DNA from 3 places in the Paracoccus saliphilus genome. Region 1 is predicted to be linked to each of the others. Evidence: riboswitches for the same ligand, from Rfam matches in the RefSeq annotation. Region 1 holds a riboswitch; each other region holds the start of a gene.
The links. A riboswitch is a leader RNA that binds a small molecule or an ion and turns the genes downstream of it on or off. The one in region 1 is predicted to bind cobalamin.

Region 1 (9,986 bases):
TCGACATCGCCCCGGTGCTGGAATGCCGGGGGCGGCCTGTCGTCGTGCTGGCCTCGGGCGATCCGTTCCATTTCGGCGCGGGGGGGAGCCTTGCCGAGCATCTGGAGCCCGGAGAATGGCATGGGCTGCCCGCACCGGGCGTGTTCTCGCTGGCCGCCGCACGGTTGGGATGGCGGCTGGAACAGATCGCCTGTCTTGGCCTGCATGCCGCGCCCTTCGCCCGGCTTCGCCCGTATCTGGGCGCAGGCTGCCGGATCATCGCCACCCTGCGCGATGGCGCGGCCCTCGCGGCTCTGGCGGAATGGCTGACGGCACTGGGCGCAGGGGCGATGCGCATGGCGGTGCTGGAACGGCTTGGCGGCGCGCAAGAGCGTGTGCGGCAGGCCCGCGCAGACAGCTTCGGGCTGACGGAGATCGAGGCCCCGGTCGCCGTCGCCCTCTGCGGTGCCGATCTGCCGCGCGGTTTCGGCCCGGCCAATGCGCCGGGACGGTCCGAGGCGGAATTCGCCCATGACGGCCAGATCACCAAATCGCCCATCCGGGCCCTGACACTGGCCGCGCTGGCCCCTAGGCGCGGCGCGTTGCTGTGGGATATCGGCGGCGGATCGGGCGCGGTCTCGGTCGAATGGGCTCTGGCCGGGGGCCGCGCCTGCTGCATCGAGCCCCGTGCCGACCGGCTGACCAATATCCGTGCGAATATCGATGCTTATGGCCTGTCCGGCCTCGTCAAGCCTATCCATGGCAAGGCCCCCGAGGCGCTGGCCGGTCTGGCCGAACCCGATGCCGTCTTTATCGGCGGCGGCGCAAGCCACGAGCTGTTCGAGACGCTCTGGCCGCTTCTGCCCACAGCCGCCCAGCTGGTCGCCAATGCCGTGACCCTGGAAACCGAAGCGCTGCTGACCGAACTGCATGCCCGCCATGGCGGCAGCCTGACCCGGATCGAGATCTCCGAAGCCGCGCCCCTTGGCCGGATGCGAGGCTGGCAATCCGCGCGTCCGGTGGTGCAATGGCAGGTGACGCGATGAAGGTGGCGGGATTCGGGTGCCGGCCGGATACGCCCGCCGAGGCGTTGCGCGATGCGCTGACCCGCACCGGGGCTCAGGATCTTGCGGCAATTGCCACCATCCCGGCACGCGCCGTCGAGCTGACGGCTTTGGCACAGGCACTGGACCTGCCATTGCGCCTGACCGAGGTGAGGGGCGTCACCACCCCCACGCGATCCGAGCGCGTCCAGGCCCTGCACGAGACCGGCTCGGTCGCCGAGGCCGCCGCCCTGTCGGCCTGCGGGTCTGACGCGCGGATCATTGTCACACGCGTCACCAGCAGTTGCGGCCGCGCCACCGCAGCCATCGCCGAAAGCGAGGAAACCCCATGACCGTCCATTTCATCGGCGCCGGTCCCGGCGCGGCGGACCTGATCACCCTGCGCGGGCGCGACCTGATCGCGGCCTGCCCGGTCTGCCTCTATGCGGGCAGCCTGATCCCCGAGGCACTGCTGAGCCATTGCCCGCCCGGCGCGCAGATCGTGAATACCGCGCCGCTCAGCCTCGACCGGATCATCGACGAGATCGCCTCGGCCCATGCGGCAGGCCATGACGTGGCGCGGCTGCATTCGGGCGACCTGTCGGTCTGGTCGGCGATGGGCGAGCAGCTTCGACGCCTGCGGGCGAAGGGCATTCCCTTCGAGGTCACGCCCGGGGTGCCCTCTTTCGCAGCAGCAGCAGCCGCCTTGCAGACCGAGCTGACCTTGCCCGGCATCGCCCAATCCGTGGTGCTGACCCGCACGCCCGGCCGCGCCTCGGCCATGCCGTCGGGCGAGACGCTGGCCGCCTTCGCCGCCACCGGTGCCACGCTGGCCATTCACCTGTCGATCCATGCGCTGTCCCGCTCGGTGGCCGAACTGATCCCGCATTACGGCCCCGGTTGCCCGGTGGCCGTCATCTGGCGCGCAAGCTGGCCCGATCAGCGGGTGATCCGCTCGACCCTCGCACAGATCGAGGCCGAGGCTGAAGGCATCGACCGCACCGCGCTGATCCTTGTCGGCCCGGCACTGGCGGCCGAGGATTTCGACGACAGCCGCCTCTATGCCGCCGATTACGACCGTCGCTATCGCCCGACCGGCCCTGACCCGAGATTTCCCGAATGATGCCGTTGATCCATCCTACATGCGGGGGGCCAACCCCCCGCCGCCGACCGGTTCGCGAACCAGTAGCGCCCCAACCGGCGACGCCCCTGGATATTTATATGAAGAAGAAGGCGGAAAGGTCTTCTTCTTCATATAAATATCCAAATTCCAACGTGACAATTTCGCTCAACGCGGCAAGTGAGGTGCTCGATGTCCAATAGCCCGCCCCCCCCGGGTCTGCTTGTCTCCGCCCCGTCCTCGGGCACGGGCAAGACGGTGCTGATGCTGGGGCTGTTGGCCGCGCTGCGCACGCGCGGCCTGGATGTGCAACCCTTCAAGAGCGGGCCCGACTATATCGACCCCGCCTTTCATCTTGCCGCTTCGGGAAGCGCTTCGTTCAACCTGGACACATGGGCCATGAGCCCGGGCCAGATCGCCGCACATACAAGCGGAAGAGAGGCGGACCTGGTGCTGGCCGAGGGCTCGATGGGCTTGTTCGACGGGGTGGCGAAACCCGGCGAAACCGGCATCGGCTCCAGTGCCGAGATTGCCGGTCTGATGGGCTGGCCGGTGGTCCTGATCCTCGATGTTTCTGGGCAGGCGCAATCGGCGGCGGCGGTGGCCAAGGGGTTCGCGACGTTGCGCCCCGACATGCCGTTCGCCGGGGTTGTGCTGAACCGGGTCGCCTCGCCCCGCCACGAAGCACTGATCCGGAAGGGCATGGAAGAGGCCGGCATCGCGGTGTTGGGCGCCCTGCCACGACAGGGAAATATCGAGCTTCCAGAGCGGCATCTGGGCCTCGTGCAGGCCGAGGAAACCGCCGGGCTGGAGGGTATCCTGCGCCATGCCGGGGAGTTCATCTCCGCCCATTGCGACCTGGACGCCATCATCGCCGCCGCCGCCACGCGGAACCTGCCGGACACGGCGCCGCATCGGCCGGTGCCACCGCCGGGCGCGCGGATCGCCCTGGCCCGGGACGCTGCCTTTTCCTTCACCTATCCGCATCTGCTTGCGGAATGGCGCAGCCAGGGTGCGACGATCCTGCCCTTCTCGCCCCTGGCCGACGAGGCCCCGGATGAAAGCGCCGATGCCTGCTGGCTGCCCGGCGGCTATCCGGAACTGCATGCGGGCCGTCTCGCCGATGCGGGGCATTTCCGTGACGGGCTTTCCCGCTTTGCCCGGACGCGCCCCGTGCATGGTGAATGCGGCGGCTACATGGCGCTGGGGGCCGGGTTGGTGGATGCGGAAGGGCGGCGGCACCGGATGGCGGGCTTGCTGGGGCTGGAGACCAGCTATCAGAAGCGCCGCATGCATCTGGGCTACCGGCTCGCGCGGCTCAACACCGCCACCCTGCCCGGCCTGGGCGCGGAGGAGGCGCTGCGCGGGCACGAGTTCCACTATGCCACGATCCTGTCGCAGCCCGACGCGCCGCTGGCCCGGGTCAGCGATGCAAATGGCGCCAAAGTGCCGGAAACCGGATCATACCGCGCCATGGAAGGCGGGGGGCAGGTGAGCGGAACGTTTTTCCACCTGATTGCACGGGCACAGAACGCTTGACCCGGCCGCCACGATGATCTTTAGCTGAACCCCTGATCGGTGGCCCGCAAGGACGCAATGATGCGTCGGGCTTCATCGGGAATGGGGAAGGGCATGGCATCCCGCCGCGCCCCAAGCCTCAGCCGCCCCCGCGACTGTATGCGGAGAGCGCGCTTCATCTGCGCCACTGGTTCCTCTGAAGGACTGGGAAGGCCGAAGCCGCGCGACGATCCGCGAGCCAGGAGACCGGCCGTCAGACATAACGCCAACGCCGTCGGGTGTGACGGCACAAGGAGACTGACATGCATATCGAACCCGGAATCGTCACCGGCGCGAAAATCGCGCTGAGCCATGCCACTGCCGCGGCCGCAGCCGGTTATACGCTGAAACTGGCATGGGAGGCGCTGCGCGAACGCGGGCTTGCCTCGCTGGCCGGACGGGCCGTGCTGACGACTGCCGCCGTATTCACCTTCTTCGAGATCATGCCGCATTTCCCCGTCGGCGTCTCGGAGGTGCATTTCATCCTCGGCTCGACGCTGTTCCTGTTGTTCGGGGCGGCACCTGCCGCGATCGGGCTGGCATTGGGGCTGCTGTTGCAGGGGATGCTCTTCGCGCCCTTCGATCTGCCGCAATACGGGATGAACATCACCACTCTGCTGGTGCCGCTTTTCGCGCTTCAGGCGCTGGCGGCGAGGATCATCGCGCCGGGCACTGCCTATGTTGATCTGCGCTACGGGCAGGCCCTGGCGCTGTCCACCGCCTACCAGGGCGGGATCGTGGCATGGGTCGCGTTCTGGGCGATCTACGGCCAGGGGTTTGCCGGTGGAATCCACGGCATCGCCACATTCGGCGCGGCCTATATGCTGGTCGTGCTGATCGAGCCGCTGGTCGATCTGGCGGTGCTGGCCGGTGCGAAATCGCTGCGAGGCCTGCGCGGATCCAGCCTGGTGACGCCCCGGCTGTTCGCCTGATGCATCAGTTGCGGGCGCTTCACCGCCCGCAACCTTCTACGGAGACCAGATGATCGACCTCACCCTGATCGGCATCGGGACCGGCAATCCCGACCACCTGACATTGCAGGCCATTGCCGCGATGCAAGAGGCCGATCTGATCCTGATCCCGCTGAAAGGCGCCGAAAAGGACGACCTGGCCGGGCTGCGCCGGAAGATCTGCGACCGGCATGTCGGACCATCCACCCGGATCGCCGAATTCGCCCTGCCTCGCCGGGACAGTGCCGATCCCGATTATCTGGGCGCCGTGAGCCGCTGGCACGATGCCATCGCCGATGCCTGGCATGCCGAGATCCGCGGCCACCTGCCCAGCCTGTCCGGCCGGGTGGCGCTGCTGGTCTGGGGCGATCCCTCGCTTTACGACAGCACCCTGCGCATCGCCGACCGGCTGGCCCGCGACCTGCTGCTCCGCCGCCATGTCATTCCCGGCATCACCGCGATCCAGGGGCTCTGCGCCGCCCATGCGATACCCCTGAACCGTATCGGCGCGCCGGTCCAGGTCACCACCGGGCGCCGTCTGCGGGATCATGGCTGGCCCGAAGGAGCCGATACGGTGGTGGTGATGCTTGACGGCCAATGCTCGTTCCAGGCTCTGCCACCCGAAGGGCTGAGCATCTGGTGGGGCGCCTATATCGGCATGGACGAGCAGATCCTGGACCAAGGCCCGCTGGCCAAGGCCGGACCGCGCATCGTCGATAGCCGCGCCCGCGCCCGTGCCGCCCATGGCTGGATCATGGATATCTACATGCTGCGCCGCGAGCCCGCCTGACGCGGCCCATCGACACAACCTGTTCTTCTTCCTGCAAGAAGAAGATACGCGGTGCAGGCCTGGATCGGGGGAAACATCCTCCGTCTGAGGCGAACTCAACCGAGGTGGCGATCCGACGCGATCGTGACCCGGTCGCGTCGGGAGGCCTGAACGAAGGGAATGATCTTCTTGTAGACCGACAATGGCGGTCGGACCTGCCCGGAATGCGGGACGAACATGTTTCCCTTGCACAGGGTCGGGTCCAGCGGATTGCCGCCGCAGAGAAGGATGAAGTAATCCATGATCATATCGGCCTGCGCCTCCCTGTTCAGGCCGGAGAAGGCGAGTTTTTCCCAACCGAAGGTGAGGTAGTTGTAATCGGAGGAATCATGCCAGAACCTGCGGATTCGCTCGCGGTTCTTCCGTGTATCCGGCACCGCGTGCTCGCGGATGAACTGTTCCAGAATTCCCGAATTCGCCACGTCGGCCCCGTTCGCCGGTTTCGTGCTGGTCGTGCCGTCCATATTGTCGGCGCTGATCGTCGTCGGCATGGTGACGGGCCGTGTCTCGTGATGGACATGCAGCGGCCGGCTGACGATATCCATGACCGGGCGGTGATCCTTGTAACGGCATTCCCCGGCGAGCCGATCGAGATATTCGAGCAATGACATCTCCAGATGCTCGCTGTAGTTCAATGCCTTGTGATAGCCTAGGCTTGCCCGGGGCTGGGTCTGGTTCTGCCAGACATGGGCAAGCTCGTGGATGAATTTCGCCTGCTGCGTCAGGCTGGCCTGATGGAAGCTGTCCACGAAGGCGGTACCGTTCGCATTGGGCGGGAAATGGATATCGTTGCCGACGGTATGCGGCGATTCCGTCTCATGCGCGCAACCATGCACACGCACCTTTCTCAGGGTGATCTTGCCGTTGAAGACCATGTTCGCGAGGGTCTGCTCTCCCTCGGTCAGGCGCCGCTTCTGCTTCTTGGTGCCGCCGCAGTCCTGGATGTCCATATCCAGGTCCTGAATTGCCACGGTTCAATTCCCTTGTTCTTCAATGCGGGCATCCTGCCATGACATTCCTTGTCTTGTCGATCGCGCAGTGCAGCAATGCAGACCCAAGGGCGCAACACCTGACCCGGTCATGCGGTCATCAGGGCAAGGTGCTGCGTCTCGCGGCGCCGTCGAACAGCAATTCGCATGTTTCCGCCCTCAGGCCCTTGCGCGCATTATCCCTGGAATGAGCCTCGACCCACCTGGTCAGTTGGGCGAGTGTGGGCTCTTCAAGACCCTGTTTGTCCAGATCGGCCTTGGCAACGGTTTTCGCATGCGCGTAAATCCGCGGCTTTTCCAGTTTTACCGAACAGCCCCAGGCAAGCACGAGATCGCTCGCGACCTCCTCGATATAGGCGTTCTGCTCGTCGTTCAGGCGCGAGGCGATGCCTTCCATCTCGGCGATGCTGGCCTCGCGTTCGGCGGCTTTCCCGCCGCCGGTGCCACCCTGCTCGCAGGCGGTCAGCGCCGTGATGGCTGCAAATGCCGAAATGAGAATGGTCTTGTTCATAAGATCCCCCGTGCTTGCAATCGATTGCCTGTCTGCCGACTTATCGGGGTGACTGCAACCTGAAGAGGTAGGAATTTCCTATGAAATCCGCCTTCGCGCCCTTGGCATCGGCCAGTGCGACATCGCGGATGGAATTGTTGCGGATGTTCCGTTTCTGGCGATCTGAAAGAATGCAGGCGGGATCTGCCGCGCAAAGTTGACAGCTGGCAACCCGCGCGGGGCGATCCGCCTGATTGAGTATGGGGGCGTCCCGGCCATCCTCCGTGGAAGTGCGGCGGCCACGGTCAGCCAGTTGCTGGAACGACAAGCGTCCCGTTCATGGCCAGGAAGTGAGGGTATCCCCGGTGGAGGGCCGTGAGTTCCGTTATACCGCCTGAATGCCCCTGCGGTCGCCTTCGATCGGCGCAAGCGCCAACCCGCCCTCGCGGACAAGGAAATCCGCGATGTCCTGCACGCCGCCGCCATGACGTAGCGAGGCCATGACCACCGGACGTGTCCCGCGCGAGGCACGTGCATCGGCCTCCAGCAATTCGGCATCGACGCCCACATGCGGCGCAAGATCGATCTTGTTCACCACCAGCAGGTCGGAGCGCGCCAGGCCGGGGCCGCGCTTGCGGGGGATGTCCTGGCCCGCGGCGGTGTCGATGACATAGATGGTCAGATCGGCCAGTTCCGGCGAGAATGTCGCGGCAAGATTGTCGCCGCCCGACTCGATCAGCACCAGGTCGAGATCGGGAAAAGCGACGTTCAGATCGGCGATAGCGGCAAGGTTGATGCTGGCATCCTCGCGGATCGCGGTATGCGGGCAGCCGCCGGTCTCGACGCCCCGGATACGCTCTTGCGGCAGGACCTGCGCGCGCATCAGCGCCTCGGCATCCTCGCGCGTGTAGATGTCATTGGTGATCACCGCCATGGACAGGCGCGGGGCGAGGTGGCGCGCCAGTTGCTCGGTCAGGGTGGTCTTGCCTGCACCGACGGGTCCGCCGATACCGACGCGAAGGGGGCCGTTGAAGCTCATGATCTGAAAATCCTCGTTCTCATGGTTTCATGCGACATGGCGGCGATGTCCGCGCCCCATGTTGCGCTGACCAGATCGGCCTCGGAGGCCGATGCGGCGCGGATCGCCGTGGCCAGCAGCGTCGGCTGCAGCCCGGCCAGCATCGCCTGTCCCTCGACCGGACCAAGTGGCATGAAGCGCACCGCAGCCGAGATCAGCGCCGCCGCCTGCGCCTGCAGAAAAGCGGCGATCATCTCGGGGGCGGGCAACGGGAACCCGGCGCAGGCCCGACCGAAGGCGACCGGCAGCGCGGCGGGGGCATGGGCCTCGCCTGTCAGTGCCGTGACATTGGCGGAAAACGCGGTTCCCTGCTCGATGGTCTCGGTCAGGCGTTGCGAGCCCATGCAGGTGGCGCGGGCCAGATCGTCCAGCCCGGCATGATCGGCACCGGGCCGCAGCGACAGCGACACCAGGACCCCATCCGTCCAGCCTCCGCCATGTTCCAGCCAGTCGGCCAGCCATTGCGGCAGGGTCGCGCGGGTCGCCGCCCCCCGGTCCATCGCCCATTCCAGCCCTTGCGACCAAGCGAAACCGCCCACCGGGAAGGCGGGCGACAGGTATTGCGCCAGCCGCAGCCGGGCGGCGTCAGGCGTGATCGTGCTGATGGTCATGGTCATGGGCATGTGCATGAAAGTGACCGTGGTCATGGCCGAAGGTGCGGCCATGGCCATAGGCACCCTTTTCGGGGCTGAAGGGCAAGCTCGCGTGCTCGATCCGCGCGCCAAGCTGGTCCAGCATCGCCTCCAGCACGTGATCGGCGCGGATGATCAGCCGCTCCGCCTCGATCCGGCAGGGGGTGTGGCGATTGCCGATATGCCAGGCAAGGCGGGGCAGGTCGCCGCGAATGACCAGCACCGGCTCGGCGGCGGCATGGACGAGGATCCGGCGGCCATCCGACAGCAGGAAAGCGTCGCCATCCTCAAGACTGGTGACCTCGGGCAGATCGACAAGGAAATCGCCCGCGTCGCAGGCCAGCCGCTTGCGGCGCAGCAGCCGCCCCTCGTAATCCAGCATCACGCCGCCATCGAAGGGGCCGGAAGCATTGCGGATCACCTGGTGGCTATGGGGGATCATCGGGGACTCCTCAGAACAGGAAATAGCGCTGCGCCATGGGCAGCTCGCTTGCGGGCTCGCAACTCAGCAATTTGCCATCGGCGCGGACCTCGTAGGTTTCGGGATCGACCTCGATCTCGGGCATGGCATCGTTCAGCACCATGTCTGTCTTGCCGATGTCGCGTGTCTGCTCGACCGCGATCAGCACCTTGTCCAGACCCTCGCCCGCCCCGGCCTCCAGCCCCGCGCGTGACAGGAACAGCGCCGAGGCGCGGCGCGAATGCCCCCACATCGGACGGCTGAAGACCGGCTGCACCGGGATCGAGCCATTCGGATCGCCCATCTGCGCCACGCTGATCTGGCCGCCGACCAGCACCATCTCGGGCTTGACGCCGAAGAATGCCGGGGACCACAGCACCAGATCAGCACGCTTGCCGGGGGTGATGCTGCCGATATGGGCGCTGACCCCATGCGCGATGGCCGGGTTGATCGTGTATTTGGCGATATAGCGGCGGGCGCGCAGATTGTCGTTCTCGCCCTGCTCGCCTTCCAGCCGCCCGCGCTGGCGGCGCATCTTGTCGGCGGTCTGCCATGTGCGGATGATCACCTCGCCGATCCGGCCCATCGCCTGACTGTCCGACGAGATCACGCTGAAGGCACCCAGATCATGCAGGATATCCTCGGCGGCAATGGTCTCGCGCCGAATGCGGGATTCGGCGAAGGCGACATCCTCGGGCACCCGGCGGTCCAGATGGTGGCAGACCATCAGCATGTCCAGATGCTCTTCGATGGTATTTGCCGTGTAGGGCCGGGTCGGGTTGGTCGACGACGGCAGCACATTGCCCATGCCCACCATGCGGATGATGTCGGGGGCATGGCCGCCGCCCGCGCCCTCGGT
Region 2 (9,986 bases), on a different replicon from region 1:
GTCGTGTTCAAGGACTATGTCGAGAAAGCTTCGAATGGCGCTATCGAGGTGGAACTGTTCATCGGTACCCAGCTTTGTTCGAACGGGGCCGAATGTCTGCAAGGACTCGCGGATGGCTCGATCGACATATTCATTTCCACCTCGGGCGGAGCTGCGGGCATTTTCCCCTATGTCCAGGTGCTGGATCTGCCCTATGTCATGTCGGACGACCGGATAGCCGAACACGTGCTGAGCGGGGATTTTACCCGCAAGATTCGTGACATGGCTCTGGAGGACAGCGGCGGCAAGATTCGCCTGATGACCATCGGGAATACCGGCGGCTGGCGCAACTTTGCGAATACTCAACACCGAGTGCAAACCCCCGCCGATCTGGAGGGACTCAAGATCCGTACTGTGGTCGCCGATCTGCCGCAGGAGCTGGTCCGCGCCCTCGGGGCCGCTCCGACACCGATCCCATGGCCGGAATTGTTCACGTCATTTCAGACAGGGGTCGTCGAAGGGTCCAAGAACGGCATCACCGATATCATGAACATGAAGTTCCCGGATGCCGGCCTGAAATACATGACGCTGGATCGCCACGCCTATATGGGTGCGTTATGGTTCATGTCCAATGACAGCTTCACGACCATGCCCGAAGACATGCGGCAAGTCGTGGTGGATGGTTTCTATCAGTTGCAGCAGGCGACCTTCGCAAGCCCCAAGCGGAAATCCATTCAGGCTTACGAGGATTTCGTTGCGGCGGGCGGCGATCTCTATGTCCCGACGCCGGAAGAGAAAGCGGCCTTCGCCGAAGCAGCTGAGCCGGTTTACGAATGGTTCAAGCAGAATGTCGATGGCGGAGAGGAAGCCTTCAATGCGCTGACCGAAGCCGTGGCATTGGCCGAAGAGGAGGTCAGCGCCGCGCGAGCTGCTGATATCGAGTAGGAGTACCAGATAGCGATTGACCGCTGTGGTGGCCTTTCGGTGAATACTTTGATCGGCCGCGCCCATGTACGGTTCTCATGCATGGGCGTGCTTGTCAGGACGATAGCTTCGTCACGAAATCATTCCATTGCGTTTCAGCATGTCGATATCCTGCTGCAACGTCTCCGAGAACGCTTGCGCCGTATTGCTCGGTGGGCGGTCGTCGGGAGCGAAGAGCGCGATCTCCCATTCGATGGTCGGGATCAGCGGCTTCGTCGCAACGCGGCGGTGATCGATCAGCAGTTCCGCAATCGGGTCGATGATCGCGATTCCGGTGCCCTCGGCCACCAGCGAGCAGACACCGTGCAGGGTTCGCATCTCGGCTGTAATGTTGCGTTCGACATTGATCGTCTGCATCAGGTAGTCCACTCGCGTTCGCAATGGGCTTGCCGGGGGCAACTCGACGAAGGCTTCATGCCGGATGCGGGGCAGGGGTATTGCACCGGGTTTGTTCAGTGGGTGTTCGATGGGTAGGGCGCAAAGCGCTTCGCACCGGCCAAGGGGCTTTACGTTGGCGCCGTAGCTTTCCGCCTCGAGCGTAATGCCCAGACCGATATCGCAACTGCGTTCGGAGATCATCCGCAGCAACTCCCCCAGCCCCACATCCAGCAGGCGGACGGTGACGTCGGGATGTGCTTTCTTGAAGCGCGCGATGGCACCGATCAGGAATGTGTCGCAAAAGATCGGTTGGGCGGCGATCACAATATTGCCGCGCTGAGTGTTCGCGATTGCGTCGGCCTCTCGACCGAGATCACGATACCCATCCAGCAACCGCGCGACCGACTCGTGAAACAAGAGTGCCTCAGCGGTGGGGGCAAGCTGGTTCCGCTTGCGCTCGAATAACTTGAAACCAAGTTGCTTTTCCAGCGATGTCAATAATTTGCTGACCAGTGGCTGCCCCACGCCCATGGCATTCGCGGCAGCCTGCGTGCCACCCTGACGCATATAGGCATCGAAGGCTTCCAATTCGCGGAGTTTCACGGCCACCCTCCCAGTATTCCAATACTGAATATACTGAGAGAATGTTGCTCGATTTGGAATACTATGCAAGCACTCTGTCCGACCTATCCGGCAGCCCGAACATCTGATTGCCGGCACACAGGAGGAGTTACCATGAAAAAGCTACTCGCAACCGTTGCTGCCTTGACCGCGCTGGCTGGTCCACTGGCTGCGCAGGATTATCCGAACTCGGCTGTCACGCTCGTCATACCCTATGGGCCCGGTGGGGCTTCGGACCTCGCGGGGCGCGCATTGGCCGAATCCGCCGGCAAATATCTGGATGAGCCGATCACCGTCGTGAATCGTCCGGGCGCGGGTGGGATGAATGGCGCACGCTCCGTCTCGGAAGCCGAGCCGGACGGATACACGCTTCTGCTGGCCCGCGTTGGCATGGCGTTGACCCCGGCAGTGAACCCCCAAGCATCGGTTGACTGGGATGCCTATAGTTTCCTCGGGTCGCTCGAGGCGACACCGATGATCCTCGCGGTGCGTGCCGATTCTCCGTATGAAACAGTGGAGGATCTTGTTGCGGCCATGGAAGAAAACCCCGGTCAGATGGCCTATGCCGCATCCGGAGCGACTGCGATTGACGGGTTTACCGTGCAGTCGCTTCTGGCCGATGCGGAACTCGATCCCCTGACGGCGGCGACATTGGTGCCCTACAAGGGCGGCGGTGAGCTGGCGACCGCGCTTCTCGGCGGCCATGTGGATTTCCTTGCGATCTCTGCCGCTTCCCTGATGCCGCATATCGAAAGCGGTGACATGAAGCCGTTGATGGTGTTTGCCCCGGACCGGATGGATGATCTGCCCGACGTACCGACGGCGAGCGAGCAGGGCTATGAAACCGCTGGCCAGATCACCGGTTGGAGCGCGCTCTACGGACCCAAGGATCTGCCCGAAGAGGTTCAGGAAACCTGGGCCGAGGTTCTGACCAATGTAGCCGAGGACGAGACCTGGCTGGAGCTGGCGGAACGCCGCGGCTCAATCTCGACCGTGGGTAAATTCGACATGCCGGATTACGCCAAGGAACAATATGACCTGTTCCATGGCCTTGCCAAGGATTTCGGTTACCTGGCCGAATAAAAGATAGGCGAAGGGCGAAGCAACAAGGGAAACATCATGGTCAAGGCAACCCTGCGTGGACTGTGCATGGCGGCATTCTTTGCGGTCGTGGTGTGGGCGCTGATTCCGGTCTATGTGCCGCGCCCGGCTTTTATTCCCGGCTTTGCCCCGCCGCCCGATTTCTGGCCGAGAGCGGTGTCGATTGCCGGTCTTGCCCTCGGGCTCATATCGGCGAGCATGGCGCTGATGGGCAAGACCCCGCCACTGAACGTTGAAGAGATACAAGAGGGTACGGAACCGGTCCGCGTGCTGATCCTGCGTTTCGTTGCCGCCTTGATGGCATTGGCAGCCTTTGTGGTGTTGACGGAATATCTCGGCTTTCTGTTGGCTGCGATGGTGCTGACGGCCGCCACAATCCTGCTGACAGGCGAACGGCGCTTGCTGGTTTGGGCCGGGTTCTGCGCGGTTGTGGTCCCGTTGGCGCTACAACTCTTCTTTTCGAAGGCACTCGGAACCCAATTCCCACCGGGTCTGCTGTTTCACTGATCCCCGATAGCTGATGCGAGCGATATGATGCTGAACGATCTGCTGACAGCCTTGCAGGCGGTCGCCACCCTGCAGAATTTCCTGATCATGGCAGCCGGTATCTGGGCCGGGGTGGTGATCGGGGCTATCCCCGGCATGACCGGGACGATGGCCGTGACGCTGGCATTGCCCTTCACCTTCTATATGGAGCCGGTTTCCAGCATCCTGCTGCTGGTCGCGTTGTACAAGGGATCGACCTATGGCGGTTCGGTCTCGGCAATCCTGATCCGAACGCCGGGGACGGCATCGGCAGCCTGCACGGCGCTCGACGGCTATCCATTGGCGCAACAAGGCAAGGCAGGCAAGGCGTTGAACATGGCGCTTTACTCTTCGGTCGTTGGGGATTTCCTCTCGAATATCTCGCTCATCTTCCTTGCCGCGCCGCTGGCATTGCTGGCGCTCAATGTGGGGCCACCCGAATATTTCATGCTGATGGTCTTCGCGCTGACGACCGTGGCCGGTGTCTCGGGCAATTCGCTGCTCATGGGTCTGGTCTCGGCCTGCCTGGGGCTTCTGCTGGCAACGGCGGGTGAAGACATGTACGGATCGTTCCGTTTCGCCTTCACCGACGATATGCAGGCGGGCCTTGCGGTGGCGCCGGTCCTGATCGGCCTTTTCGCGCTGCCGGAACTGTTCAAGCTGATCGTGTTCCGCAACCCGCCCAAGGCGCGGGCCATGCAGTTGGGCGATGACAGGGTGAGCCGGAAGGAATTGCGCCCCGTCATCAAATCGCTTTTGCGCGGCAGTTTCATCGGCGTGATCCTTGGGGCGATTCCGGGTATTGGCCCTTCGGCCGCCGCCTTCTTTTCCTACGGCGCCGCGCAGCGGTCGTCGCCAAGGGCCGATAATTTCGGCAAGGGTGAGCTGGAAGGCATCGCCGCATCGGAATCGGCCAATAACGGTGCCTGCGGAGCGACGATGATCCCGCTGCTCGCTCTGGGCGTACCGGGCGACGTCATCACCGGGGTCATGCTGGGTGCCTTCATGATCCAGGGCCTGACGCCGGGGCCGCTGCTGTTTCAGACCAATATCCACGAGATTTACATGCTGTTCATCGGCATGCTGCTGTCATCGGTTCTCCTTTTCGGCGCGGGCAAGCTGACGATGCGCATGTTCACCTATATCGCCAAGATTCCCGCGACCCTGCTGAGCCCGCTGGTTCTGGTGCTTTGCCTTTACGGTATCTACTCCATCGGCAACAGCATGTTCGATGTGATCGTCCTTCTTGCGATGGGTGTGGGCGGGTTCGTGATGTATCTCTTGAACATTCCTGCAGCGCCTTTCCTGATCGCCTTTATCCTCGGCCCGATGATCGAAGAGAACCTGCGGCGCGCTCTTGCCATCTCGCGTGGCGATCCCACGGTGCTTTTGTCATCGCCGATCACATGGATCTTCGCGGCCCTTGTCCTGTTCGTGGTGGGCCTCACGATCCGGCGCGAAATTAAGAAAGCCAATGAAAGAAAGGCACGTTTCCAATGAAGGACCTGTCGGGCGCAATCAGCCAGCATCCGCGGCTTGGCGATGCAAAGGATCACCTGAAGACCCTGATCGGGTTCGATACGACCAGCCGCAATTCGAACCTGCCATTGATCGACCACATGGCCGAATTTCTCGAGGTTCTGGGAGGCAAGATTACACGGTTGCAGGATGAGACAGGGCAAAAAGCCAACCTGATTGCCCGTTTCGGTCCACCTGAAATCTCCGGAATCGTCCTTTCCGGCCATACGGACGTTGTCCCCGCGGGTGGAACCAACTGGACCACCCCACCCTTCGATGCCGATGAACGTGATGGCCGGATCTTCGGTCGCGGCAGTTGCGACATGAAGGCGTTCGCGGCCTGTGTCATGGCGGCAATGCGCGATATCGATCAGATCGAACTGTCCCGCCCGCTCTACCTCTGCTTTTCCTATGACGAGGAGGTGGGTTGCCTTGGCGCACCGCAGATCGCGCGCTATCTGAAAGAGCTGGATGTGCCGCCAAGTTTTGCCGTGATCGGAGAGCCGAGCGATATGAAGCTGGTCGCCGGTCAGAAAGGCAAGATCGCCATGCGCGCCACTTTCCACGGCACCAGCGGGCATTCTTCGTTTGCTCCGGCGCATGTCAACGCCGTGGCCTATGCGGCCCGCGCGGTCTCGATGATCGATGCACGGGCGCGCCGCTATGAGACGGAGGGACCTTTCGATCCGGCCTTTACCGTGCCGCATGCCACATGCCTGGTCACGATGATCGACGGTGGGGTTGCCACGAATGTCACCCCGGACCGCTGCAGCTTCACGTTTGAGTTGCGGAGTATCGACGAATTGGCAGCGCAGGCTGATCTTGATGAACTGCTGACCGAGATTCGCGAAACGCTGGAGCCCGAGATGAAAGCCGGGCATCCCGATGCCGGAATCCGGTTCGAACGCATTTTTGCCTATCCGGCCATGGGTGACGCGCGTGGAACAGATGCTTTTGCTGAACTTCGGCCGGTGATGCCGGAATATTCCGGCAAGGTGTCATATGGGTCGGAAGGTGGCGTTTTCGAGGTGGAAGGCGGCATTCCCTCGATCATTGTCGGCCCTGGTTCGATTGAACAGGCACATAAGGCGGACGAGTTCGTCGAGATCGACCAGTTGAACCGCTGTCTGCATTTTCTCGACAATCTTCTGGATCAGGTCGGTATCCAGAAATAACCTGCCCTTGATCCAAGCTTTGAGATGACAAGCCGATGACGGGATCGGCTTGTCTCGATGCGGCAGGGCTTCTACAGTCCACCCGTCTGGTGCCATGGCCTTTCCGGGGCCTGGAGAATCGGGAACGCGGTGCAATTCCGCGACGTGCCCAACGCTGTGAGGCGGATGGCGCAGCAAAGGCCACTGACCCTTCGGTTGGGAAGGCGCTGCGCCGCGTGAAGCCGAGTCAGAAGACCGGCCAGGCAGGATGGATCTTTCCCGTGCGGACGACGGGAGGGTCGTCAATGTTGCCGAGACAGGGGAGAATGTCATGCCGCAACCCTCCGTTCCCGCACCCGCGGGCAGGTTTTCTGATGATGAGCGTGAGGCGGTATATCGCGCGATCCACACTCGCCGCGATGTCCGCGGCCAGTTCCTTCCCGATCCGATTCCCGAAGAACTGCTTCGGCGGCTTCTGCTTGCGGCCCATCACGCACCCTCGGTTGGGTTGATGCAGCCGTGGAATTTCATCGTGATCGAAGACTCATCGGTGAAATCGCGTATTCGCGACGCCTTCGATCACGCCAATGAAACAGCGGCCAATCTGTTCCCGGCAGAGCGTCGTGCACTTTACTCGAAGCTCAAGCTGCAAGGTATTTCCGAGGCGCCCGTGAACCTGTGCGTCACCTGCGACCGGTCGCGCGGTGGTGACCTTGTCCTGGGACGGACCCATAATCGCGATACCGATCTCTATTCTACCGTCTGCGCTGTGCAAAATCTCTGGCTTGCGGCGCGGGCGGAGGGGATAGGTCTCGGTTGGGTCAGCATCTTTGATGATGCCGATCTGCGGTCAATCCTGCATCTTCCCGAACATGTGGTTCCCGTCGCCTATCTTTGCCTTGGCCATGTCGTGGAGCTTTACGAGGAACCCGAATTGCAGGCACGAGGTTGGGCGTCCCGGCTTCCTCTGGATGACCTGATTTTCCGCGATAGGTGGGGGGAAGCGCGGTGAGGCGGGCCAGACGCGACGACGCCATGCCCGGAAAGGCGGCCAGATCAATTCAATCGGAGCCCGACTCGTCCGTTGAGCCGTGAATGGCGAATTGTTCCAGCCCGGCGTCCTTGGTTTCGATGACGCGATAGGCCTCCCTCACCCCGGACTGGGTCAGTTCACGGGCGACGGTCAACAGGGTATTAGGCGGATGATCCTCGCATAGATCGGTCATCTGGGCGATTTCCTCTGCGGCGACCGGGCGGGCCTGATCTACCGAGGGAGCGCCGTGATAGGTGACGAAATGTTCGGCCAGCAAATCGGTGAGGGCGGTCAATTCGCCCGGCGCGACCGTGGTGACCGCGACAAAGGTTACCCGCCCGCCGGTTTCCAGGCCCAGCCAGCCATTGGCAAAGGCCTGCCGCGCCTTGCCGGTCAGATCGGCATCGGTCCAGTCGGAAAACTCGAAGCCGCCAGAGATGCACCACTCGCCGGTTCGGGCCGGGTTGGCATAGACACGCTGATCGCTTTCGTCGAAATGGATCGCTCGGGCAAGATTCATGGGGCGGTCTCCAGCAGATCGGTAAGCGGGATCAGATGGGTGCTGTCTCCATCGCGCAGCAACATGCCGAAATCCGTGTCGATTCCGACGAAGACGCCACGACGTCCGGATTGTTCTGTCTGTTCTCCCAGCCCATGCGCCAATGCTTGCCAATCGTCATGCAGGGGACGGTTGCCCCGATCTTCCCAACGATCGATCCAGTTCAGGCAGTGGCGTGCCCAAGCTTCCACCAAGATAGGAGACGAGACATCGGCGCAACCTTCGACATAGAGCCATGTCTGGTCGGGAGTATCGCCGGGACGGTCGGTGGAGGGGATCAGCGGCAGGCTAAAGCCGATCACCAGCCAGTCGGGAACGGCCTGCGGTTCTGGGTGCGAGGCAACCGCGCGGAACCGGCCACAGCTTGCGCCATTGATCCGAATGCCGCCGTTCCAGTCCAGGTGCACCGCGATTTCCGGCGGGGCGAGGGCGCCGAGGGCATTCTGAAACCCGACCCCGCATAGCGGCAGCATCGCCATGGCCTGCGCCAAAGGTACTTCGGGGGCAAAGACCAATGCGCCTTGTAATTCATCTGCCGCCAGCCGGTAACAGACGAGCCCGGCATCGCACCCTTCGGCGGCACGCAAGCAGGCGTGCCGGATGGCATCGCCCGTTGTCGGCTCACCCCGCATCAGCGGAGGAAAGGAGAGCTCCTCGATCGCGGTCACGCCACCTCCTTGGCAACCAAGGCTGAGGCGATGTCATGAAACGCCCTTGCTTGCGCGCTGTCGGGCTGGCTGACGGTGATCGGTGCGCCACCATCCGAGGCCAGCCGGATCTGAAGATCCAACGGCACCTCGGCGAGCAGGGGGACATTCAGCTTTGCGGCCTCGGATGCCACGCCACCATGACCGAAGACATGCTCTTCATGGCCGCATTGCGAACAGATATGCGTACTCATGTTCTCGACCATGCCCAGAATGGGCACCTTCATCTGGTTGAACATGTCGATCCCCTTGCGGGCATCCAGCAGTGCAACATCTTGCGGGGTCGAGACGATGATTGCGCCGTCAACCTGCGCTTTCTGACACAGCGTCATCTGGACATCGCCGGTCCCCGGCGGCAGATCGACCAGCAGGATATCGAGTGCGCCCCATTGCACCTGCGTCAACATCTGCTGCAACGCGCCCATGAGCATTGGGCCACGCCAGACCACGGCCTGATCCTCGTTGGTCATCAACCCGATCGACATCATGGTGACGCCGTGATTACGCATCGGAAGGATGGTCTTGCCGTCCGGGCTGGCCGGGCGACCCGAGACGCCCAGCATTCGCGGCTGTGACGGGCCGTAGACATCCGCGTCCAGTAACCCGACACGCCGTCCTTGCTGCGCCAGGGCGCAGGCGAGATTGGCCGCGACGGTGGATTTGCCCACGCCGCCCTTGCCGCTGGCGATGGCGATGATCCGGGCGATGCCGGGGATGGGCTCCGGTCCTGCCGGCTCGGATTTGCGGGCGCGAAGTTCCGGCGGAGCCTTCTCGGTATGCCCCGTCATGACGATGGACACCCCCGAGACACCGTCTTGAGCCCGCAACGCGGCCTCGGCATTGGTCTTTACGGCCTGATAAGCCTCGGTATGGCGCGGAGGCACCTCGAGGACAAAACGAATCTGGCCCGCCTCGTCGACATTGAGCGCACGCATCACGCCACTGGCGACGATATCGCCGCCTGCGATCGGGTCGGCAACGGATTTCAGGACAGCGAGCACCGCCTCTCGGCTGATCGGCACGGCTTAGTCCTGTCCCTTGATCTCGCCGGATATCTCGTGGCGCATGCCCAGCTCGTCAATGGTGATGACGGCCTTGACGGCAAAACTCTTGCCTGCCGTATCTGCATCGCGCATTGCCTCTTCGATGGCCTGTTGCGAGGTGACGCCGACCTGTTTCAGGAACTTGCGCATCGACATATTCGCATCGTCAGTCATTTGATCTTCCTTTCAGTGATCGCGTCGCTTGCTCAGGTAGTCGTCGGTGACGCGCGGGCGCTCGCCCTGAGCAAGCGGGTTGTTCTGGGAATGATACTGCGCGTTCACGCGGCAATTGTCACACATTTGGATCATCCTCAGCTTGTCATCGCCGGCGAACATCGAATGTCCCCGCAGCTTTTCGGTAATTCGTTCGACGGTCGATTTGAC
Region 3 (9,986 bases), on a different replicon from region 1:
TGTGGCCGAACGAATGGCCAGCCCGTCATACTGCCCGATCACTTCGGCCAGCTTTTCCTTGTCCTTGCCCAAATCGGGCATGTAATCCACCTCGACTCCGCGATCGCGGAAAATCTGAACGGCGGTTTCCGACAGCTTGTCGGATACGAGAACCTTCGGCATGTCTGTCATCCTCTTGAGTTGATGCGCCGCGTGTTTTCTTTGCCGGTCGCATCTTCTTCTTTGTACAAATACCTTCGGGAGGGTCCGGGGAGAGCAGAAAGCCCTCTCCGGAAATCGCGCGACGTTGATCAGTCCTGCGCCGTCAGTTCGGCACGATAGGCCCATTCGATCCACGGCATCAGCGCCGCGACATCGGATGCCTCGACGGTCGAGCCGCACCAGATCCGCAGCCCCGGAGGCGCATCGCGATATGCCCCTGCATCCAGGGCCACACCTTCCTTTTCCAGCCGTTTCGCGACCGCCTTTGCGAAGCTCGCACCATCCTTGATCGCGGGATCGGTGAACTTGAGACAGACAGAAGTCGTCGAAGCCGTCGCCGGGTCGTCGGCGAGGTCGGCGATCCAGTTCTTGTCGGCGATGAAGTCACGCACGGCGGCGGCATTGGCATCGGCGCGGGCGATCAGCCCCTGCAACCCGCCGATCTTTTGCGCCCATTTCAGCGCGGCAAGATAGTCCTCTACCGCCAGCATCGAGGGGGTGTTGATCGTCTCGCCCCGGAAAATACCTTCGTTCAGCTTGCCGCCCTTGGTCAGCCGGAAAATCTTCGGCAAGGGACGGTCCGGTGTGAAACCTTCCAGCCGCTCGACGGCGCGGGGCGAGAGGATCAGCATGCCATGCGCGGCCTCGCCGCCCAGCACCTTCTGCCAGCTGAAGGTCACCACATCCAGCTTGTCCCAGGGAAGCTCCATCGCGAAGGCGGCACTGGTTGCGTCGCAGATCGTCAGCCCCTCACGCTCCGCCGGGATCGCGTCGCCATTCGGAACCCGCACGCCCGAGGTGGTGCCGTTCCAGGTGAATACCACGTCGCGGGAGAAATCGACCTGCGCGAAATCGACGATCTGGCCGTAATCGGCCTTGCGCACGGTCGCATCCAGCTTGAGCTGCTTGACGGCATCGGTCACCCAGCCTTCGCCAAAGCTTTCCCATGCCAGCATCTCGACCGGGCGCTCACCCAACATGGTCCACATCGCCATTTCGACCGCCCCGGTATCCGAGGCAGGCACGATGCCGATCCGGTAATCGGCTGGCACGTTCAGAACTTCGCGGGTCAGATCGATCGCCTCGGCCAGCTTCGCCTTACCGACAGCGGCACGATGCGAACGGCCAAGCGGAGCATCCACCAGCAGGTTCAGATCATATTCGGGGAATTTGGCACAAGGGCCAGAGGAAAAACGCGGATTAGCCGGCCGCGTGGCCGGGATCGGATGATCGGTCATGTAACTCAGCCTTCCAGCTAAAAGCCCCTCGTTGGGGAGGGGTGTCCCGCTGTCGGACATACCCAAACCCTGAAATTACTGCAACAGAAAAGAATTCGGTCCAGCAGGGCCGTGCTGTATATCGGCCTTGCCGAGAGCAGGAAAACCGGCGCATCGCGGGTGAAGACATGGTTTCCGTCGCGTATTTGCCGGATCAAGAGGTCATGGACAGAAAGCGCAGCACGCGCGTCCCGTCCGCAGGATCGATCAATTCGGTCGCGCGCACAGCGAAAACGCAATGCAGCAGGTCTGGTGTCAGGATCTCGGCCGGAGAGCCGAGCGCGATCAGCCTGCCTTGATGCAGGACTCCTAACCGGTCGCAGGACATCGCCTGATTGAGATCATGCAATGCGACAACGGTGGTCAGGCCCAATTGGCCGATCAGCCGCATGATCGAAAGCTGATGATGGATGTCGAGGTGATTGGTCGGCTCGTCCAGCAGCAGAAGTTGCGGGGATTGCGCAAGGGCGCGGGCGATATGAACGCGCTGACGCTCGCCGCCCGACAGGGTGATCCAGTCGCGGGTTTCGAAGCCCTGCATCTCGACCGTCGCCAGCGCGTTGGCGACATGCCGGCTGTCCTCCTCCGACCATGGACGTAACGCGTCCAGCCACGGGGTGCGGCCCAGTTCGACCGCGTCCCGGACGGTTATGCGGTCCGAGGTGTCGGCCTGCTGTGCGACGAAGGCGATGATGCGGGCAATGTCGCGCTGGCGCATACGGGCGAGTTCCTGTCCAGCCAGTTCGATATGACCCTGGGACGGTTTCAGCAATCCTGCCAGCATACGCAGCAATGTCGATTTGCCGGAACCGTTCGGGCCGATCAGCCCCAGAACTTCGCCTTTTTCGACCTCCAGGGTAGCGCCCTGCAGGATGGTCTTGCCGCGTGTGCGCCAGCCCAGATCACTCGCTCGGATCATCACGATGAAGCCCTTCCGCGGATCAGGATCAGGGCAAAGGCAGGGGCCCCGACCAGGGCGGTGACGACCCCGATGGGCAACACCTGACCGGGGATCATGACGCGCGACAGGATGTCTGCGGCGATCAGGAATACCATGCCTATCAGTGCAGAGGCGGGCACCAGCCGTGAATGACGGACACCGACCAGGAACCGTGCGGCATGGGGGACGACAAGCCCCACGAAGCCGATCGAGCCGACGATCGAGACCATCACGGCCGTTGCAATCGCCGCTCCGAGGATCAGAACCGCCTGCACTTGCCGGACCGGTATGCCCAGGGATGCCGCCGATTCCGAGCCGAAGGTAAAGGCGTCCAGTGCGCGAAGATGCCACAGCCCGATCAACAGCACCATCGCGGCAGCGGGGAGCGCCAGCCACACGTCGTCCCATCGCACGCCTGACAGATTGCCCAGCAGCCAGAACATGATCCCGCGGGCCTGCTCGGCATTGGCCGAGCGTGCGATGATGAAAGAGGTCAGGGCATTGAACAACTGTGATCCGGCAATGCCAGCCAGAATGATTTGCCCGGCTCCTCGCAGTCCCGTTCCGCCGCCCGAGAGTTGCGCCAGCAGCGTGACGAGGCCGAAAGCCAGTAACGCTCCCAGCAGGGCACCTGCCGACATCGGCACCATGCCGGCGCCCACGCCTGCCACGGCGATCAGTACCGCGCCTGTCGAGGCTCCGGCCGATATGCCCAACAGATAAGGATCGGCCAGCGCGTTGCGCAACAGCGATTGCAGGATCACCCCGCAGATCGCCAGCGCCGCGCCACAGGCCCCGGCGACCAGAGCACGGGTCAACCGATAGGCCCAGATGATACCCTCGTCGATGGGATCGACGGCATAGCCCGCGTCCCACAGCCGGTTGGCCAATACTTGCAATACCGTGCTCAGCGGAATTCGCGTTTCGCCGATACAGACTCCGGCAAACAGCGCGGCGACCGGAATCGCCGCGACACCGATCCAGCGCATCGCCTGCCGGCCGCGTATAACCGTCTGTGTTCCGGTCAGCGCCAAAGTCATTTCGTCAACGCTTCCATCGCATCAGTCAGGGTTTCCAGGCCGTCGATTAGGCGGATCGAGGCATGCATTGCCTCGGCATCAAGAATGACGATGCGATCTTCCTTCACGGCGGTCATCCGGCTGGTCACCGGGTCCGATTTGAGAAACTCCAGCTTCTTCTCGTGATCGTCGGCCGGGAAGCGCCGACGATCCATTCGGGCAATCACGATGACCGAGGGATCGGCCTTCGCGATGCTCTCCCAGCCCACGGTCGGCCATTCCTCGTCGGATTCGATCACGTTGCGTAGCCCCAACCTCTCGAACATCCATGCCGGAATGCCCTTTTGCCCGGCCACGAAGGGATCGCGTTCCATTTCAGCAGAGGAAAACCAGACCACCGCAGAGGCGTCCAGCAGGTCCATTGCGCGGGCACGCTCGACCGCAGCCGCTTCGCGGGCCTGCAGATCCACGATCAGCTCACTTCCGCGATCCTGCCTATCCATGATTGCGGCCATCTGCTTAATGCTCTTGTAGAGCGTTGCGATGTCGAAAGGTGCCAAGCGCGTCCCATCCGCACCGACAAGATTATCCTTACCTTCGCAATCGGGGGGCATCACATAGGCCGGAATGCCCAGATCGGCGAATTGCTCGCGCGTTCCGACGACCCCTTTCGGGCCGATCATCCATTCGAACATCGTCGGCACGAAGCCGGGACGCTTGTTTACCACCCCTTCAAAGCTCGGGGCGTTGTCCGAGATACGCTCTACTGCCGCATTGGCATCCGCGAATTCCGGCAGCACCGCGTTAAACCAAAGCGCGGTGCCTGCCATCTGGTCCTCTGCACCGAGCGCGTAGAGTGTCTCGGTGGCGGCTTGCCCGATCGACACGATATTCTCCGGAGGGCCATCGAAAGTGATCTCGACACCGCAATTGTCGATGGTCAGTGGATATTCGGTCTCTGCGGCGAGTGCGCCGTTCGTGATCAATGCGCTGATCGCGATCAGCGAAAGGAAAGGCAGGTTCATCTGGAAGCGTCCTTCTGGGATGAGAAGAACGGGGTAGGAAGCCCGCGCAAACTCGCGGCAAGGCAGCGCTCTTGCTGACAAGAGATGATTTGGCGGCATTTCCGCCACAAGCTGTATCCAGTCATCGCTGCTCCTTCCGGGGCACCCCGCCCGGGTTGGTTGACATGACGATGGCAGGTCTCCTGACTTGCGGGTCGCTGCATATCCCGCCTTCCCGGCGCTCGGCTGCGCCAGTGGCTGTCGGGCTATGCTCTCCGCCTACAGTTGCGGGGGCAGTCGCGGAATTGGTGCTACGCACCTCACCACGTTCCCTTTTCACCCGGCGGCCTGACCGTCCCGGGAACCATCATCGACCGGGATGCCGCATGGGAGGTGCAAGGTCAACTAGTTTCGGTCGGGCGCGTGAGAATGTGCTGTCGTTGCGATGCAGCCATCTCTCCATGACACCACCGCATCTGTTGGGGAACGGCGACCCGATGCCGGCCATCATCGGTCATCCTTGTGCGTGAGAGGCTGAAATGGCAAAATGGGAATGTGGCAGTGAATAACAGATCCTGCGTCGAACACGGCCAGGGCAAAAAAACGATAAGGCGGAACATGATCGACAGTGCATCCAAGACGTGGCTCGTCTCGGGCCTTTTAGTGGCGGCTTCCATACTTGCGGGTTGTTCAATGGGCGGTGACAGCAGTCGCAGTCGGCACGGACACACAAAGAAGGATGTGGAATGCATGGAACGTGCCATATTCTTCGAGGCCAACAGATCGAGCCGGCAGGGAATGATCGCCGTTGGTACGGTTGTCATGAATCGTGTCGCGTCGGATGAATTTCCGAACACCGTCTGCGGTGTGGTGGGGCAGAAAAATCAGTTCGCACCGGGTGTGATGACCAGGCCGATGAACTCCAAGGCTTTACCCGATGTGCAGGAGGCCGCGCGGGCGGTGCTGAACGGCGAGCGGCAACCCGGTGTGCGCAACGCCAGGTTCTTCCATACCGCCGGCTACAGTTTTCCCTACAATAACATGCACTATGTCCTCGTTGCGGGCGGCAATGCATTCTACGAGAAGCGCAAGAAGCATTTGGTGACACAACGCGTCCCACCAGCCCCGATTGATCGTTAAGCGGTCAGCCCGGGCGTCTGGTGTTTTCGACGGAGACAAGTGGCGCTGCGGTGGACAGAATCGACTTGCGGCATTAGAACCCCTCCAATTCGGCGAAATGCCATGAATACTAAGGGATCGTTACGCATGCAGGTGCAAAACCGCGTCGCGAAATATTGTCTTGGACAGGTTGTCCGGCACAAGGACCGGCCGTTCCGCGGGGTCATTTTCGATGTCGACCCGGAATTCGCGAACACCGAGGAATGGTATGATTCCATTCCCGAAGACGTGCGGCCATCCAAGGATCAGCCGTTCTACCATCTCTATGCCGAAACCGAGGCGACCTATTATATCGCCTATGTATCAGAGCAGAACCTGGTTCCTGATTCCTCGGGCGAGCCATTGGATCATCCCGAGGTGATCGAGATGTTCGGTGATTTCGAGGATGGCCGCTATCCGCTGCAGGAATTGCTGAATTAAGCGCTCTGCGTGAGAGGGACGCTGAAGGCCAGATAGTTCTTCTGTTCCTCTCGGTAATAGCACAGCGTTTGGGTCAAATCCTGGATGAGGAACCAGCCGAACCCGCTTTCGGAAAGCCCCGAATTTTCGGTCTTTGGCAAGCTGTGCGGCTGCAGGCATTTGTCCGGGAGAGAAATGCCATCATCCGCGACAGCGCAGACGAACCCTCGCTCGGTCCGGACGATGGACAGGTGAATCGTCGGCACGTCCTTCGCAGGAAGGTTGCCATGTCGTGGAACAGCGTGTTCCGCGACATTGTTCAACACCTCTGCCAGAACAAGTTCGAGCCGCCCGATGGTGTCGGGATTGGCTGATTTCGTGAAACGGTTTCGGACGTCTGAGAGCGCTTCGCGGATAGCGAATGGGTTGGCTGTCAGGACCCGATGAAATAGCGGCCATGCCTTGCAAGCGGCGAATTTGCCGGGGTCGGCCTTCTGCCGGTCAATCGAATTCACTATCCGTTCTCCTGCTGTCGCTGAGGGGGCAGGATATGAAACACGGAATCCATTCGTGTCAGCTTGAAAACCCGTTCGACATTGGGCGTTATGTTGGCAAGCGTCAGTGACAGCCCGGGCGGCATGGCTTTGTGTACTGCGATCAACGCGCCCAAGCCCGAACTGTCCATGAAATCGACATGTTGCAGATCAAGCAATGCCGGTTTGCCGCGGTCGGTAATGATCTCGCGCACCACGTCCTTGAAACGCGTCGCATTGACAGCGTCGATCCTGGATTCGCACGTAGTGATGATGGTCGTTTTTCCGTCTTCCGTGGTGGTAAGTTCCATCGAAACCCCATCTGATAATTCCGACAGATTGACTAGACGGGAAAGGTTACGATCAAGTAAGCGACTATCTGTCGAACAAGGGGGAAGATCATGGCTGTTCGAAACGTATTCATTTTGGGGGCCGCGCGCACTCCGATGGGTGGATTTCAGGGAGCTTTGTCCAGCCTGACAGCCGCGGAGCTGGGGGGCACGGCAATCCGTGCCGCACTGGATCGTGCGGGAATTGCATCGGATCGGCCTGACGCGCTGTTCATGGGCTGTGTATTACCCGCAGGTCAGGGACAGGCTCCGGCACGGCAGGCGGGGTTCAGGGCCGGGCTGCCACAATCCGTACCGGCCACGACGCTGAACAAGATGTGCGGCTCGGGAATGCAGGCAGTGATGATGGCAGGGGATGCGATCCGGGCGGGGAGCGCCGATCTGATCGTTGCCGGAGGTATGGAGAGCATGACGAATGCGCCATATCTGTTGCCCAAGATGAGGTCGGGCGCAAGGTTGGGTCATGGGGAAGTGGCTGATCACATGTTTCTCGATGGGCTCGAGGACGCTTATGACAGGGGCCGCCTGATGGGTACCTTTGCCGAAGACTGCGCTACCGAGTTTCGTTTCGATCGCGAGGCACAGGATGCCTATGCGCTGACGAGCCTGGGCCGCGCGAATGAGGCTATCGCTTCAGGCGCGTTCGCCGCCGAGATCGCTCCGGTCACAGTCACTGGCCGCAAGGGTGAGGCGGTTGTGGACACGGATGAACAACCTGGCAATGCACGTCCTGACAAGATTCCGCATCTGAAACCTGCTTTCCGCAAGGACGGCACGGTGACCGCAGCCAATTCCAGTTCCATCTCGGACGGCGCGGCGGCTTTGGTGATTGCTGCCGATAGCGCAGGGGCGGTTGCCCGGATCGCCGGCTATGCCAGTCACGCGCAACAGCCGGGCCAGTTCCCCACGGCTCCGGTTCCCGCTGCCGAAAGGCTTCTGTCCAACCTTGGCTGGTCGAAAGACAGCGTCGATCTGTGGGAGGTGAACGAGGCCTTTGCGGTCGTTCCGATGGCTTTCATGGCGCGGATGTCCTTGTCGCATGACAAGGTCAACGTGAATGGCGGTGCCTGTGCGTTAGGGCACCCGATCGGCGCGTCAGGCGCTCGGATCATCGTGACGCTGATTCATGCACTGCAAGCTCGAGGCGGCAAACGGGGTGTTGCCGCTATCTGCATCGGCGGCGGCGAGGGCACGGCAATCGGGATCGAGCTTGTCTGAGGCGGAAACTATGCGCCTCAATGGTCGTGGTGATCTATCTCTGGCGTGCTCTGCACATCGCTGGCGCCCAGCCAGTTCCCCTGACCGATCAACTCCGCCGTGACTTCTCGCAGGCACAGGCTGGCGGCAGTGGCGGCCCGCGACAGGAGGCGGGTCGAGTGGCTGGCCAAATAGGCGCTACGCCAAAGCCGATCATCCGCGAAAGGCCGTGCCTGCAGCAATCCGCGCTCGACCTCTTCTACGACGGCATGGACGGGCAGGACAGAGCAGCCGAAACCGTCCTGAACCAGACGCTTGATGCAGGCGTAGCTGTCGACCTCGATGGCCGGGTCGAAGGTGAGGCCCGCTTCCTGCATTCGTTGCTGGATCATTCGGCGCAGCCCGTGTGACGCACTGGGCAGGATCAATGGCATGCTGGTCAGTGTTGCCAGGCTCGCTGGTGCGGAATCCGTGATTCCGGTTGGCAGCAGGATGACCAGCTCTTCCTGCAACAGCGGTTCAAGCCGGACCTGCCTGCTATTCGTGGCGCCATACAGGACGCCAAGATCTATCCGTCCTTCTTCAAGCCATTCGCCGACAAAACCGCTCATCGCCTCGGCGATGATCAGCTTGATTCTCGGATGACGCCTATGAATATGCGCGATCAGGGGAACCGACAGGATACCGCTGATCGTACCCGGCAATCCGATCCGAACCGTGCCACCGGGTTGCTTTCCAACCTGATGCAGCTCCTCATGCATGTGATCGAACCCTGCCAGCAATGGTCGGGCGCGTTCGACCAGAAGCGAGCCCGCCTCGGTTGCGCTTACTCCGCTCGAATGACGTAGCAGCAGCGGGGTGCCAAGCGTTTCTTCCATCTTGCGGACATGGAGCGACAGGGCTGGTTGCGCGATATTCAGGCGTTTCGCCGCGCGAGAAAAGGAACCCTCTTCGACGATTGCAAGAAAATAGCGCAGCTGCCTTATATCCATTCCGGGACCTCGATGGGGTATTGTATATTTTAATTATATAATAATTAGAACTAATATATATTTGCATTATAATTCGAGCTGCGCCAGTCATTGAATCGACAAGGCGAGGTTCGAAGATGCAGAATATAGGCTCCGACCAGTTTCAGGATATCCGTGACGCGGTGCGTGCGCTTTGCGCCGAGTTTCCCGACGAGTACCACCGCAAGATCGATGAACAGCGCGGCTACCCCGAGGAATTCGTAAACGCGTTGACGCGGGCCGGCTGGATGGCGGCGCTGATCCCCGAGGAATATGGCGGTTCTGGATTGGGGCTGACCGAAGCCTCGGTCATCATGGAAGAGATCAACCGGGCAGGTGGCAATTCGGGCGCCTGCCACGGACAGATGTACAATATGAACACGCTGATACGGCACGGCTCGGAAGAACAGCGACAGAAATACCTGCCCCGGATTGCCGCGGGTGAGTTGCGTCTGCAATCCATGGGCGTGACCGAGCCGACCACCGGCACCGATACCACCAGGATCAAGACCACGGCGGTTCGCAAAGGTGACCGCTATGTCATCAACGGCCAGAAGGTCTGGATCAGCCGGGTTCAGCATTCCGAGTTGATGATCCTGCTGGCCCGCACCACGCCCTTAGCCGAGGTGAAGAAAAAGACCGAAGGGCTGTCGATCTTCATCGTCGATGTGAAAGAGGCGATGGAAAAGGGCATGCAGGTCCGCCCGATCCTCAACATGGTCAACCATGAGACTAACGAGCTGTTCTTCGACAATCTCGAGATCCCGGCCGAGAACCTGATCGGAGAGGAGGGGCAGGGGTTCAAGTATATCTTGACCGGGCTGAACGCCGAGCGGACGTTGATTGCCGCCGAATGTATCGGTGACGGTTACTGGTT

Region 2: it holds a riboswitch for cobalamin, as region 1 does, so the genes downstream of both, bluB (5,6-dimethylbenzimidazole synthase) here and JHX88_RS21445 (energy-coupling factor ABC transporter permease) in region 1, are expected to answer to the same signal.
Region 3: it holds a riboswitch for cobalamin, as region 1 does, so the genes downstream of both, JHX88_RS01585 (ABC transporter substrate-binding protein) here and JHX88_RS21445 (energy-coupling factor ABC transporter permease) in region 1, are expected to answer to the same signal.

Annotation. Positions count from the first base shown of each region.
Region 1 covers NZ_CP067141.1:90,688-100,673, forward strand. Annotated here, with positions in the region: gene cbiE (precorrin-6y C5,15-methyltransferase (decarboxylating) subunit CbiE) at 1-1,025, shown strand, start outside; gene JHX88_RS21430 (cobalamin biosynthesis protein) at 1,007-1,375, shown strand; gene cobM (precorrin-4 C(11)-methyltransferase) at 1,372-2,145, shown strand; gene JHX88_RS21440 (cobyrinic acid a,c-diamide synthase CobB) at 2,335-3,681, shown strand; cobalamin riboswitch at 3,701-3,929, shown strand; gene JHX88_RS21445 (energy-coupling factor ABC transporter permease) at 3,963-4,631, shown strand; gene cobF (precorrin-6A synthase (deacetylating)) at 4,681-5,439, shown strand; gene JHX88_RS21455 (hypothetical protein) at 5,535-6,449, opposite strand; gene JHX88_RS21460 (hypothetical protein) at 6,568-6,978, opposite strand; gene ureG (urease accessory protein UreG) at 7,343-7,996, opposite strand; gene JHX88_RS21470 (urease accessory protein UreF) at 7,993-8,652, opposite strand; gene JHX88_RS21475 (urease accessory protein UreE) at 8,621-9,109, opposite strand; gene ureC (urease subunit alpha) at 9,120-9,986, opposite strand, start outside.
Region 2 covers NZ_CP067140.1:93,236-103,221, forward strand. Annotated here, with positions in the region: gene JHX88_RS00425 (TRAP transporter substrate-binding protein) at 1-924, shown strand, start outside; gene JHX88_RS00430 (LysR family transcriptional regulator) at 1,036-1,944, opposite strand; gene JHX88_RS00435 (Bug family tripartite tricarboxylate transporter substrate binding protein) at 2,077-3,045, shown strand; gene JHX88_RS00440 (tripartite tricarboxylate transporter TctB family protein) at 3,082-3,570, shown strand; gene JHX88_RS00445 (tripartite tricarboxylate transporter permease) at 3,598-5,088, shown strand; gene argE (acetylornithine deacetylase) at 5,085-6,281, shown strand; cobalamin riboswitch at 6,352-6,538, shown strand; gene bluB (5,6-dimethylbenzimidazole synthase) at 6,592-7,272, shown strand; gene JHX88_RS00460 (DUF6505 family protein) at 7,322-7,813, opposite strand; gene JHX88_RS00465 (biotin/lipoate--protein ligase family protein) at 7,810-8,511, opposite strand; gene JHX88_RS00470 (Mrp/NBP35 family ATP-binding protein) at 8,517-9,581, opposite strand; gene JHX88_RS00475 (DUF6494 family protein) at 9,585-9,776, opposite strand; gene JHX88_RS00480 (4Fe-4S binding protein) at 9,789-9,986, opposite strand, start outside.
Region 3 covers NZ_CP067140.1:333,398-343,383, forward strand. Annotated here, with positions in the region: gene serA (phosphoglycerate dehydrogenase) at 1-162, opposite strand, end outside; gene JHX88_RS01570 (phosphoserine transaminase) at 291-1,439, opposite strand; partial or broken gene JHX88_RS01575 (ABC transporter ATP-binding protein) at 1,891-2,397, opposite strand; gene JHX88_RS01580 (FecCD family ABC transporter permease) at 2,397-3,458, opposite strand; gene JHX88_RS01585 (ABC transporter substrate-binding protein) at 3,455-4,462, opposite strand; cobalamin riboswitch at 4,618-4,825, opposite strand; gene JHX88_RS01590 (cell wall hydrolase) at 5,060-5,581, shown strand; gene hspQ (heat shock protein HspQ) at 5,708-6,040, shown strand; gene JHX88_RS01600 (ATP-binding protein) at 6,037-6,534, opposite strand; gene JHX88_RS01605 (STAS domain-containing protein) at 6,534-6,863, opposite strand; gene JHX88_RS01610 (acetyl-CoA C-acyltransferase) at 6,954-8,120, shown strand; gene JHX88_RS01615 (LysR family transcriptional regulator) at 8,138-9,091, opposite strand; gene JHX88_RS01620 (acyl-CoA dehydrogenase family protein) at 9,208-9,986, shown strand, end outside.